2 regions of the Sphingomonas radiodurans genome follow, and region 1 is predicted to be linked to the other one. Evidence: riboswitches for the same ligand, from Rfam matches in the RefSeq annotation. Region 1 holds a riboswitch; the other holds the start of a gene.
What was found. Region 1 has a riboswitch for cobalamin ahead of LLW23_RS04545 (hypothetical protein). Riboswitches for the same ligand answer to the same signal wherever they lie in the genome.
Positions count from the first base shown of each region.

Region 2: it holds a riboswitch for cobalamin, as region 1 does, so the genes downstream of both, LLW23_RS13185 (TonB-dependent receptor plug domain-containing protein) here and LLW23_RS04545 (hypothetical protein) in region 1, are expected to answer to the same signal.

Region 1 covers NZ_CP086594.1:915,644-921,954, forward strand. Annotated here, with positions in the region: gene LLW23_RS04530 (hypothetical protein) at 1-701, shown strand, start outside; gene LLW23_RS04535 (acyl-CoA dehydrogenase family protein) at 779-1,939, shown strand; gene LLW23_RS04540 (hypothetical protein) at 1,984-2,205, shown strand; cobalamin riboswitch at 2,250-2,454, shown strand; gene LLW23_RS04545 (hypothetical protein) at 2,620-3,150, shown strand; gene LLW23_RS04550 (cobalamin-binding protein) at 3,150-4,076, shown strand; gene LLW23_RS04555 (AMP-binding protein) at 4,233-6,089, shown strand; gene LLW23_RS04560 (arylamine N-acetyltransferase family protein) at 6,245-6,311, opposite strand, start outside.
Region 2 covers NZ_CP086594.1:2,817,878-2,824,188, reverse strand. Annotated here, with positions in the region: gene LLW23_RS13195 (FecCD family ABC transporter permease) at 1-798, opposite strand, end outside; gene LLW23_RS13190 (ABC transporter substrate-binding protein) at 838-1,635, shown strand; gene LLW23_RS13185 (TonB-dependent receptor plug domain-containing protein) at 1,650-3,599, opposite strand; cobalamin riboswitch at 3,821-4,041, opposite strand; gene LLW23_RS13180 (glycoside hydrolase family 130 protein) at 4,187-5,473, shown strand; gene LLW23_RS13175 (hypothetical protein) at 5,655-6,311, shown strand, end outside.

The DNA of each region.
Region 1 (6,311 bases):
ATCTCGTCCGCCGCGCCGACGTCATGGCGATCGACGGCGCCGCCATGCGCGTCGCGCTCGGCCGGCTGTGCCGCGAAGGCGTCGTGCAGCAGGTGGAGCGCGGCCGCTACGCGATCGGCCCCGCCGGCGCAGCGCTCGACCGGCGCGCGCGCGGCTGGAGCGAGGCGCCGCGCCGCGTGCGCGCGTGGGACGGCCGCTGGACGATCATCCTCGCCGAACATCTCGGCCGCAGCGATCGGCGCCAACTCCGCCGCCGCGAGCGCGCGCTGCTGCTCCACGGCTTCGCGCCGACGACCGCCGCGGCCTGGGTGCGCCCCGACAATCTCGGGCAGCCGCTCCCCGATCTCGTCGCTGACATGCACGCGATCGGCCTAGATGCCGCCGCAGTGGCGCTCGGCAACACCGCCGCGCTGCCCGCCGAAGACGCGGCATGGCGCGCGCTCTGGCCGGCCGAACCGCTCGAAGCGAGCTACCGGCAGTGGATCGCCGAAATGGCCGTCAGCCTCGCCCGTCTGCCCACCCTGTCGCGCGACGCCGCGGCACGCGAGACGCTGCTGCTCGGCCAGTCGGTAATCCGCGCGATCAACCGCGATCCGCTGCTCCCCGCGGCGCTCGTCGACGTGTCGCTCCGCGACGAACTGGTCGCCGCGATGCGTCGCTACGATGCGGCTGGGAAAGCCTGTTGGGCGACGATCGACTGATCCCGCGCGCACAATAACGGTGGCCGAAGCGCCATGCTGTTCCTATCGCGAACGCCAGATGCGGGTGGAGGGTTTGGATGAGCAGCAACTGGCCGGATTATTCTGACATTCGCGGCGAAGTCGCCAAATTGTGCGCCGGCTTCCCCGGCCAATATTGGCGCGAAAAGGATCGCGAGCGCGTCTACCCCACCGAATTCGTCGACGCGCTCACCACCAGCGGCTTCCTCTCGGTGCTGATCCCCGAGGAATATGGCGGCGCCGGCCTCCCGCTCTCGGCCGCGGCCGCGATCCTCGAGGAGATCCAGCAGCAGGGCGCCAACGGCGGCGCGTGCCACGCGCAGATGTACGTCATGGGCACGATCCTGCGCCACGGCAGCGAGGAGCAGAAGCAGCGCTATTTGCCCGACGTCGCCAGCGGCAAGCTGCGCCTCCAGGCATTCGGCGTCACCGAGCCGACCAGCGGCACCGACACCGGTTCGCTCAAGACCTTCGCGCGCCGCGATGGTGATCGCTACATCGTCTCGGGCCAGAAGATCTGGACCAGCCGCGCGCTCCAGTCGGATCTCATGGTCCTCCTCGCGCGCACCACCCCGCAGGATCAGCTCACCAAGCGCACCGATGGTCTCTCGGTCTTCCTCGTCGACATGCGCGAAGCGCTGAAGGAGGGCATGACGATCCGACCGATCCAGACGATGATGAACCATTCGTCGACCGAGGTCTTCTTTGACGACGTCCCCGTCCCCGCCGCGAACCTGATCGGTGAGGAAGGCAAGGGCTTCAAGTACATCCTGTCGGGCATGAACGCCGAGCGCGCGCTGATCGCCGCCGAGTGCATCGGCGACGCCAAATGGTTCATCGAAAAGGCCACCGCCTACGCCAATGAACGCAAGGTGTTCGGCCGCCCGATCGGCCAGAACCAGGGCATCCAATTCCCGATCGCGCGCGCCTATGCCCAGATGCGCGCCGCCGAGCTGCTGACGCACGAGGCGATCCGGCTGTACGAGGCGGGCGAGAATTGCGGTGCCGAGGCGAACATGGCCAAGATGCTCGCCGCCGAGGCAAGCTGGGCCGCTGGCGAGGCGTGCATCCAGACGCATGGCGGCTTCGGATTCGCAGAAGAGTACGACGTCGAACGCAAGTTCCGCGAAACCCGCCTCTATCAGGTCGCACCGATCTCGACGAACCTGATCCTGTCATTCGTCTCGGAACACGTGCTGGGCCTGCCCCGCTCGTTCTGAGAACGATCGATGCCTGAACCACGCCACACGGACCGCGTTAAGCAATGATGCCGCAAGCCAATCTGCCCGCCCTCACCACCGTCCCAGCCCCCGCCCCGGTCTATCACCGCGGCAAGATCGCGCTGCGGATCGGCCGGCGGACGAAGCTCAGCGTCGGCGTGACGGTGACGAGCCAGGGCCTGCTCGCGATCGGCGCGCTCGTCTCGTCGATCCTGCTCTCCACCGCAGTGATCGTCAGCGTCGCGGTGCGCGCCGACAAAAGCTGACGGCACGCGTACCGGTTGCGCGCGGCCAGCCATCGCGATAATCGTCATCCGTCGGCACCGGTGGTGTCGGCACTCGCGCCGGTACCGGGAACGCAGTGCGAATCTGCGGCTGACCCTGCAACTGTAAGCGGCGAGCATGGCGTGCAAGCGGGCCGGCAACGGCGCGCGGCCACTGGGGCACCCCCCGGGAAGGCGCATGACATGCGGTGACCCGCGAGCCAGGAGACCGACCGACCGCGATGTCGCTCTTGTCGGGTCCATGGGATCGGCCCGGCGCGAACCCCAATTCGTCTGGGCGACGAACATGCGGCGGGGGCCGCACCGATGCGGGGCGAGGAGGACGCGGCGTCCGTCCACCGCCCGGTCGGCCGTTCGCGCGGACGCCCCTGCCTGGTCGCTCGGCGCCGCGGGACGATGATGATGACGACACAATTCAACACCACCCTCTGGACGGTCACGCTCGCCGCGGCCGCCGTGCTCGGCTCGCTCGCGACGGCCTGCATGATGCCATTCGTCGCGCTGGCCACGATCGCCGCGAAGACGCTGCCGCGTGGCCAGGCCGTGATCGCGGTGCTCGGCGCCTGGGCGGCAAACCAGTTCCTCGGCTTCGCGCTGCTCGGCTATCCGGTCGATGGCTATGCGATCGGCTGGGGCCTCGCGCTCGGCGCCGCAAGCCTCGCCGTCATCCCGCTGGTCCGCCGCCTCGGCGGCACTGGCCTCATACGCCTGGCGGTGGCGTTCGTCGCCGCATTCGCCGTCTGGGAGGGCCTGCTGTTCGCCTTCGCGCTCGCGTTCGGCGGCACCGACACCTTCACCCCAGCGATCGTCCTGCGGCTGTTCGCGAACGACGCGCTGTGGCTCGCCGTCCTCACCGGCCTGCATCTCGTCGCGACGCTCGGTGCGCCGCAGCTGTTCGGGAACTCGCGCTTTATCCGGCTGGGCTGATGGCCGCGCATCCGCGAGTCGTATCGCTGCTGCCGAGCGCGACCGAGATCGCCGTCGCGCTGGGGCTCGGCGAGCAATTGCTCGGCCGCTCGCATGAATGCGATTACCCGCCGTTCGTGAAGGCGCTGCCCGTCCTCACCTCGACGAAGCTCGAAAAGGGGCTGACCTCGATCGAAATCGACCGGCGCGTGCAGGAGATCGTGCGCCAGGGCCTGTCGGTCTATGCCGTCGACGCCGAGGCGTTGCGCGCGCTCAAGCCCGACGTGATCCTCACCCAGTCGCAATGCGCGGTCTGCGCGGTGACGCCCGCCGACCTTGAAGAGGCGCTGTCCGCCTGGGTCGGCACCGCGCCGCACTTGCTGTCGCTCGCCCCCGACGATCTCGGCGATGTCTGGGGTGACATCGGTCGCGTCGGCGCCGCGGTCGGCGCGGAGGATCGCGCCGTCGAGGTGGTCGCCGATCTGCGGCTGCGCATGGCCGCGCTGGAGGATCGCGCGCGCCAGCGCGGCACGCGGCCGACGATCGCCGCGATCGAGTGGATCGAACCGCTGATGGCCGCCGGCAACTGGGTGCCCGAACTGATCGAGATCGCCGGCGGCACGCCGCTGTTCGCCACCCCCGGCCAGCATTCGCCATGGCTCGAATGGCAAGCGCTGCTCGCCGCCGATCCCGACATCATCGTCATGATGCCGTGCGGCTATCGCGTGCCGCAGACGATGATCGACATGGCCCCGCTCGCGTACCGCCAGGATTGGCGCTCACTGCGCGCGGTGCGCGAGGGGCGCGTGTTCGTCACCGACGGCCAATATTTCTTCAACCGCCCCGGCCCGCGACTGGTCGAATCCGCCGAGATTATCGCCGCCTGCATCGAAGGCACCGACGACACCAGCGGCGAGCAACGCTGGATCCGCCTCCCTGCGCAATAGCGCAACGTCACCCCGGCCTCGAGCCGGGGTCCCGCTTCTTCCAGCGGCCGGCGATAGCGGGACCCTGGCTCATGGCCGGGGCGGCGAAACGAATTACGCACTAGGCGCCACTAATACGAACGGCTTATACTGGGTCAAAACATTGGAGAGACCCAGATGGCCACCGCGCCGGCAGCCCCAACGCCGCCTCCGTTCAAACGCTTCCCCCAAAAGGGCCCCGACGTCGCCGTCGAGCATCGCCCCGACGGGACGATCCTGGTCCGCTCGAACCATGCGATGGCGCAGGCGGCGCAATCCGTGCCGCACCTGCTCGCCGATCAGGCCGCCAGCACGCCCGATCGCCCGATGCTGATGCAGCGCGCGCCCGGCCACGGGGCGTGGCAGGGCGTCACCTATGCCGAGGCGAAGCGCGCGGCGGACGGAGTCGCGCAATGGCTGCTCGATCGCGGGCTGGGTGCAGACGACGCGGTGCTGTGCCTCAGCCCGAATTCGATCAGCCAGGCGCTGCTGATGCTCGGCTGCTACACCGCCGGCGTGCCGATCGCCCCGATCAGCCCCGCCTACAGCCTGATCTCGACCGACCACGCCAAGCTCAAGCATTGCTTCGCCACTGTCCGCCCGCGCGTGGTCTTCGCCGAAAATGCCACGCAATTCGCCCGCGCGTTCGACACGCTCCGCACCCTCGCGCCCGATCTTACCTTCGTCACCGTCGATGGCGGCGACGGCACGATCGCCTTCGCCGATCTCGCCGCGACCTTGCCCACCCCCGCGGTCGACGCCGCCCGCGGCGCGCTCACTCACGCCACCGTCGCCAAATATCTCTTCACCTCGGGCTCGACGGGAATGCCCAAGGGCGTGCCGCAGCACCAGGGCATGCTCGTCAACCTGCTCGCCGCGCAGGACGGCCTGCGCGATGATCCCGATCCCGTCGATCACCCGATCTCGCTCGATTGGATGCCATGGAGCCACATCTCGGCGGGCAACATCCACTTCAACGGCAACATCAAGGCCGGCGGCACACTGTACATGGACGAAGGCAAGCCCGTCGCTGGCTTGTTCGAAACGACGATCAAGAACCTCTACGAAATCTCCCCCAACACCTTCGGCTCGGCGCCTGTCGCCTTCGCGATGCTGGCCGACGCGATGGAGCGCGATCCCGTGCTGCGCCGCGCCTTCTTCAAGAACCTGCGCTACATGGGCTATGGCGGCGCCACGCTATCGGACGATCTGTATGAACGGATGCAGGCGCTCGCCATCGCCGAGACGGGCGAGCGCCTCCCCTTCGTCACCATGTATGGCGCGACCGAAACGCAGGGCGTGACAGTGGTACATTGGGCGTCCGAGCGCGTCGGGCTGATCGGCCTCCCGCTGCCCGGCACGACGCTGAAACTGGTGCCGAGCGGCGACAAGCTCGAAGTGCGCGTCAAGGGCCCGACCGTCACGACGGGCTACCACAATGATCCCGAAAAGACCGCCGCCGCCTTCGATGACGAAGGCTATTACAAGCTCGGCGACGCCGCGCGCTTCCTCGATCCCGACCGCCCCGAGGAAGGCCTCGTGTTCGACGGCCGCGTTACCGAGGATTTCAAGCTCTCGTCGGGCACCTGGGTTTCGGTCGGCACGCTGCGCCCCGACATCGTCGCGGCCTGCTCGCCCTATATCCACGATGCGGTCGTCGCGGGGCAAGACAAGCCGTTCGTCGCGATCCTCGCCTGGCCCTCGCAAGCCGCGCTCCAGACGCTCGCCGAAGCGGTGCCCGGCGCCGACCCGATCCCGACGCTCGAAGGCCTAGTCGCCGAGAAACTGGCAGCGTTCAACGCCGAAGCCGGCGGCGGCTCCCGCCGCGTCGGCCGCTTCACGATCCTGCGCTCGCCGCCCTCGATCGACGCCGGCGAGATCACCGACAAGGGCTACGTCAACCAGCGCGCCACCCTCACCGCCCGCGCCGATTTCGTGACCGCACTCTACGCCGACGAGGTGACAGAGGGTGTGATCGACCTGCGCGGCAGCTGATCCGGCCCCTCACCGTCACCCCAGCGAAAGCTGGGGTCGCACTGTTGCGGGGCATGCCGCTCGCCCAACTCCTCGTCATGCCGGCCTCGTGCCGGCATGACGAGGTAGTGCCGCATGCGATCCCAGCTTCCGCTGGGATGACGATCGCGGACGGATCAAAACAACCCCAGCGCCGCCACTTCTTCCGCCGACAGCGCGATTCCGAACATCAGCCCCAGCCGC
Region 2 (6,311 bases), 1.8 Mb from region 1:
CACGAGATGCGGCACGATCAGCCCGACGAACCCGATCGCCCCCGACACCGCCACCGCTCCCCCAACGCCGATCGCCACGCCCAGCAGCATCCGCGCCCGCACCGCACCCAGATTTACCCCGAGTGCCGCCGCGCCATCCTCACCCATCGTCAGCGCATCCAGCGCCCGCCCCTGCCCGGCCAGCAGCAGCGTGCCGACCACGACGCACGGTAGCGCCAGCCCGACATGGTCGAACGATCGATCCTCCAAGCTGCCGAGCAGCCACGTCGTGATCTCCATCGCCGCAAATGGGTTCGGCGACAGGTTCAGCGCCAGGCTGATCCCAGCCCCGGCCAGCGTAGACACCGCGATCCCCGCCAGGATCAGCGTCAACGCACTCTCCGATCGCCTCGCCAGCACGAACAGCATCGTCAAAGCCACCAGCGCTCCGACGATCGACAGCAGCGGCAACGCCACCGGATTCCAGCTCGCCAGTCCGAAATACAGCGCCACCACCGCCCCCAACGCCGCGCCGTTCGAGGCGCCCAGCACCGACGGTTCGGCCAGCGGGTTGCGCAGATATCCCTGCAGCGCCGCACCGCCGAGGCCCAGCATCGCCCCCACCGCCAGCCCGAGGATCACGCGCGGCAGCCGCAGTTCGATAACGATCGTTCGCTCGACCGGATCGCCCCACCCGCCCAAGGCCGCCACCACCCGGCCCGGCGGGATCCATGTGCTGCCGATCGCAACGCCCAGCAGCGCCGCCACGACGATCAGCACGATCAGCAGCGGCCAGAGCCAGTGGCGGATGACGAACACCGTCTAGCGCCGCCGCCACGAGACGGGCAAAGGATCGCGATGCGCCTGCTCATGCTCGCCCCGATGCTCGCCCTGCTCGGCGCCACTGCGCCCGCGAAGCCGCAACGTATCGTGTCGTTGAACCTGTGCGCCGACCAATATATCATGGCGTTGGCCGATCGTGGCCAGATCGCCGCGCTCAGCCGTAACGCGCGCGATCCCGGCATGTCGGCGGACGCCGTCAAGGCACGCGCTTACCCCGTCACGCGTGGCGCGGCGGAGGACGTGCTGGCGCTCCGTCCCGACCTGATCGTCGCTGCGCCCGGCCGGGTGCAAGCGACGATGGCGCAGCTCCGCGGTCGCCGCATCGCGATGCTCGATGTCGCCTCCGCCGATCGCTACGCCGATATCGTCAGCCAGATCCGCGACGTAGCACGCGCGATCGGCCACCCTGCCCGCGGCGAGGCACTCATCGCCCGCATGAACGCCGGCATGGCCACCATTCCGAACGACGCCGGCCGCGGCAAGATAGCCGCTTATTATCAGCGCCGCGGCTATCTCACCGGCACCGGCACATTGGTCGACGAACTCCTCCGCCGCGTCGGCCTGCGTAATCTCGCGACCCGGCTCGGCAAACCGCCGCTCGCCCGCGTCGGCCTCGAAGAACTCGTCCGCGCCCGCCCGGACTATCTCGTCGTCGAGAGCGAGACCGACCGGATCGCCGATCAGGGCACCGAAATGCTCCACCACCCGCTGCTGGCCAAGATCCCGCGCGTCCGCTTGCCCCAAGCGTGGACGGTTTGCGGCGGCCCGGCGTACGTCCGCGCCGCGCGATCGATCGCGGCGCAGATTTCCTGAGGCCGCGGCAGCCATCAGAACCGCGCCCGTACGCCGCCGTACGCCGCACGCCCCGGCGCCACGAAGCTGAAGATCTCCTCATACCGCTCGTCGGTCACATTCTCGACCCGCCCGAACACTGAGAGACTATCCGAAACTTTGTACTCTGCGTTCAGGTTCACCAGAACGAACTCCGGCAACGACACGATAGGTGACGTCACATAGGTCGGATCGGTGAAGGTGATGTCCGTCCGCCGCCCATTGTACCGCACCGTCAGCGTCCCCGAGAGACGCTCGTTGGTGCTGAACACCGTCGTGTTGAGGCTCGCGATATGCTTAGGCCGGCGCACTTCCTCGATCCCGTTCTCGCGCGCCTTCAGATAGGTATAGGCCAGGTCGAACTTGATCTGCGGGATCGGCCGCGCCGACACGAACGCCTCGACGCCATGCTGCGTCGATCGCGTGGTGCGGTTCGCCGGCGTCGCGACGAAGGTGGGCGCCGGATAGGTCGTGAAGACCTCGTCCTCGAGCCGGCTGTCGAAATAGGTTACGCCGATCGTCGCTTTCCCACCGGCGATTTCCTGGTCCGCCCCGGCCTCCCAACCCTTCGACTTCTCGGGCTTCAAGTCCGGATTGCCGATATAGCGGCCGTCCGAAAAACCGAAGAGCTCGAAATACCCCGGGTTCTTCACCCCCGTGCCATAGGCGCCTCGCACGCGCAGCCCGAACGGCAAGCGATATCCGGCCTGCGCACGCCACGTCGTCACATCGTCGAAGCGGTTGTTCTGGTCGCGCCGGATGCTCGCGCCGGCGGAGAAGGCGTCATCGACGGTCAGCTCATACTGCCCGACAAAACCCCAATTGTCGGTCGAGCGACGCCCGCGGAAGAACGGGAAGCTCGGCGATTGCGGGGTCGTGTTCTGGAATTCCTCGCGCTCGAAATCGACCGCCCCCGTCACGCGGTTGACCACGCGCTCGCTGCCGAAGCGGAACGAGCTCTCGAACGTCCCCTTGTAGCGCCGCCCCTTGTCGCCCGAGCTGGTGCCGGTGCGCGTGAGGTTCTCGCGCGTGGTATCGGCGATCTGCCCGGTCAGCGCATTGGTCCAGCGACCATCCGCGAGCGCCAGCTCGGCGCGCGCGAGGCCGTAGAACGCTTCGTTGCGATACTGCACCCCGGGGCTGTCGACCGTGGTGCCAAACACCGGACTGCTGCCGCGGTTCTCGGAGTTGTTGGTCAGCGCGTCGGTATAGCTGTAGCGGCCGACGCCGGTCAGCTTGAAGATGTCGGACGGCCGCCACGTCACCTTGGCGCTTGCCCCGATGCTGGTGGCTCCCACGTCACGCGTGCCGCCGCGCGCCGTAGGCGTCCCATCGGTGCGGTACACCGAACCCGACAGTGCATAATCCACCGTCTCGCCAGCGCCCGCCGCACGCGCGCCGCCCGTCACCGTCCCGAACGATCCGCCTTCGACCCGCGCCGAGAAGCCCGGCGCTTCGCGCCCGGTCAGTGTGATGTACTGGATAACGCCGCCTATCGCGTCCGACCCGTACAGCGACGATTGCTGCCCGCGCAGCACCTCGATTTTCGCCGCCTCGTCGTTGATCAGCGTACCGAAATCGAACTCGCCCTGATACGGGTCCGACACTTCGATCCCGTCGATCAGGACGAGTACGTGGTTCGCCTCGGAACCACGGATGCGCACCTGCGTCGATCCGCCGACCCCGCCGGTGCGGCTCACGGCAAGCCCCGGCACGTCGCGCAGCACGTCGGAAACGATCCGCGTCTGGCGCTCGGCAAGATCGCCGGCGCTGATCAGCGTCACCGATGCCGGCAGGTTGCGCACCTCGACCGCCTCGCCCGAGCGCGATCCAGTGACGACGATGTCGTTCCCCGCTTCGTCGGTGGTGGGCAGCGTCGGATTGCTTTGTGCGAACGCCGGCAGCGCGGCACAAAGGGCGAGCAGCGATACGAATGTCTTGGTCATGTTGTCTTCCCCCGCGTCGATCGATGAGACGCGGCGGGGCCGTCCGCGCGAGCGGACGCCGACACATGGCGAGGGCGAGCGCGGTGCCCGAGCGACCATGCGCCGACCACGGCCCCGAAGCCGCGCAGCGTCCGGGCACCGGCAAAGTGAAACTTCGCCGCCACCCGTTGTCGCTCGAACGGAAAAATCCCTCCGTGCCCCGGCCATCCCCTGGACCAGAACAATGAGCGACAGCGCCGGCAGGTCTCCTGGCTCGCGGGTCATCGCTCGATGCACGCCTTCCCAGGTCGCCCCAGTGGCTGGCCGGACATGACGTCCGGCGCATGTGCATCTCGCTCACCGCTTACAGTTGCAGGGACAGCCGCGGAATTGAGGGGCAAGCCCCTCGCACCGCATTCCCGTTTTCAGCCCCTCTCGGGGCACCGGCGCGATCTTTGAAACCAGATTGAACCCAGCTCCGGCGCCGCCTTTATGACAAAGCGGCGCGCGCGCAAACCGCAAATATCACGGCCACCGGACCCGTTCCACCGGCCGACCGTTCCCCCTCCGCAACAACGGTACTCCCCCGACACAAAGGAACGGATCGGATGGACGCAGCGGACGTCTTCACGAAGCTCTCGATCGAACTCAAGCCCAACCCCTCGCGCACCGTCATCCGCCCCTTCAGCTTCGGCTATCCGGAGCCGTTTTCGGAAGGGCGCACCCCGCGGATGAAGCAAGTGGCGCAGCGCGTCCTGGCGCTCGACCCGGCGCTGCGCGAACGGATGCGCAGCCTGCTGAACATCCCGATGCACGAACGCCACGAGAATGCCGACGCGACTTTCCTGCGTCGCTTCGAATTGGTGCGCGATGAACTCGGCCTCGCGGCGGACCTTCCGGAAACCGAGCGACTGCTGATCGGCGCTTACTTGAGCCAGGAATATGCCTTCGAGGCCGCCGCGCTGTTCAACCCCAGCATCGTGCGCATGCCCGACGCTGACGTCAGGGACGGTTGCCTGCCGTTCCTCCTGTCGCTACGTGGGATCGGGGAAGGCCACATTTCTTCGATCACGTTCCGTACCGGTACCTGGGACGGCGGCACGGGCCTCGTGCTCGACCCCGCGAGCGAGCATGGCACCCCGCCGCGCATCGATGGCGAGGAAGACGGCTGGACCCGCCTGATGTGCGAGGACAGCGACGAAGCGTCCGAGACGGTGATCTTTCCGGTCCTGCCCAGCCAGCGCCAGGGCGTCGAGGATCTGCGCCTCGTCAATTTCACCGACGACGATGGCACGCAGAGCGTGATCGGCACTTACACCGCTTTCGACGGCTCCACCGCGCGGCAGGAGATGCTGCGTGCGGTCGACCTGCGCACCTTCCAGATGCGCGCACTCGACGGGGCGATGACGGCGTACAAGGGCATGGCGCTATTCCCGCGCCGGATCGACGGCCAGTTCGTCATGCTCGGCCGGCAGGATAACGAGAATATCTGGCTGCTCCGCTCGGACTCGCTTCACCAATGGGAAACCGGCGAGCGGATCATGGCGCCAAAATATCCGTGGGAATTCGTACAGATGGGCAATTGCGGCTCGCCGATCGAGCTCGACGAAGGGTGGCTGGTGTTCACACACGGCGTCGGCATGGTGCGCGGCTATTGCGTCGGCGCCTGCCTGCTCGACAAAGCCGATCCGTCCCGCGTGCTGGCGCGTACACCCTCCCCGCTGCTGTTCCCCAGCGCCGAGCAGCGCGGCGGCTATGTCCCCAACGTCACCTACAGCTGCGGCGCCCTGCTCCACGGCCGCCGCATCCTGCTGCCCTACGCCATCGCCGACGAATATAGCGCATTCGCGGTCGCCGAGGTGGCGGACATCCTGTCGGTGATGGTGCCGGCGTAAGGGAGCCGGGCAACCACCGGTCACCCCGGCCTTGAGCCGGGGTCCCGCCGCCTTGCGCCTTGAACCCCCAATCGGATCCGAGCCCCCCCTTGTCGCCCGTCCTGCCTACGATAGCATCGCCGACACCTAACATACTATTTTTGCTGTATACGTTCTGAGGAGACGAGCTAGATTATGGTAAATGGGTGGTCTCAATCGAAAGCACCGGCGCGCGGGAAAGCAATTCAGGCCGAAACCTCGTGACGCCTATCGGATTTTACCGATACCGTTTCGTGCGCAGTTTGACGCACTGGCGGTTCTCGGCGGCTTTGCCAATCACGTGTCGATGTCGCAGGTGGGATTGCCAACCACGGTAAGCGGCTCCCTTGCATCAATGGTCTTTGCGAAATCGTGCGCGCATGCCCGTTCTATCGGAGCGATCGCCGTACAGTCATCGATGTTTGACCATCACGCGATCATGTCTTTGACACGAATGATCCTAGAAGCTTCGACAATGATTGCTTACCTGCTCGATCCGGTTTCTGATGACGAGTGGGCATTTAGGCACACCGTATTGAAGCTACACGATACAGTTTCGCGTATTAAGCTACTTAGAAGCTTTAATGCTCCCTCAGATGATCTTCGAACAGGTCGAGAAGAACTCAAGTCAATAATTATCACCAGTCCGATCTTTAGTAGCTTGCCTAAAGATCGTCAAAACCGCCTGACTAATGGTGAAGATATGTTCGTGATAGGTATGCGAACGGTTGCAACCAAGATCATGGGTTGGAATGAAACCAAATTTATGGGCATTTACGCATATTTTTCCGCTCATACGCACTCGGCCCCAATGAGTTTT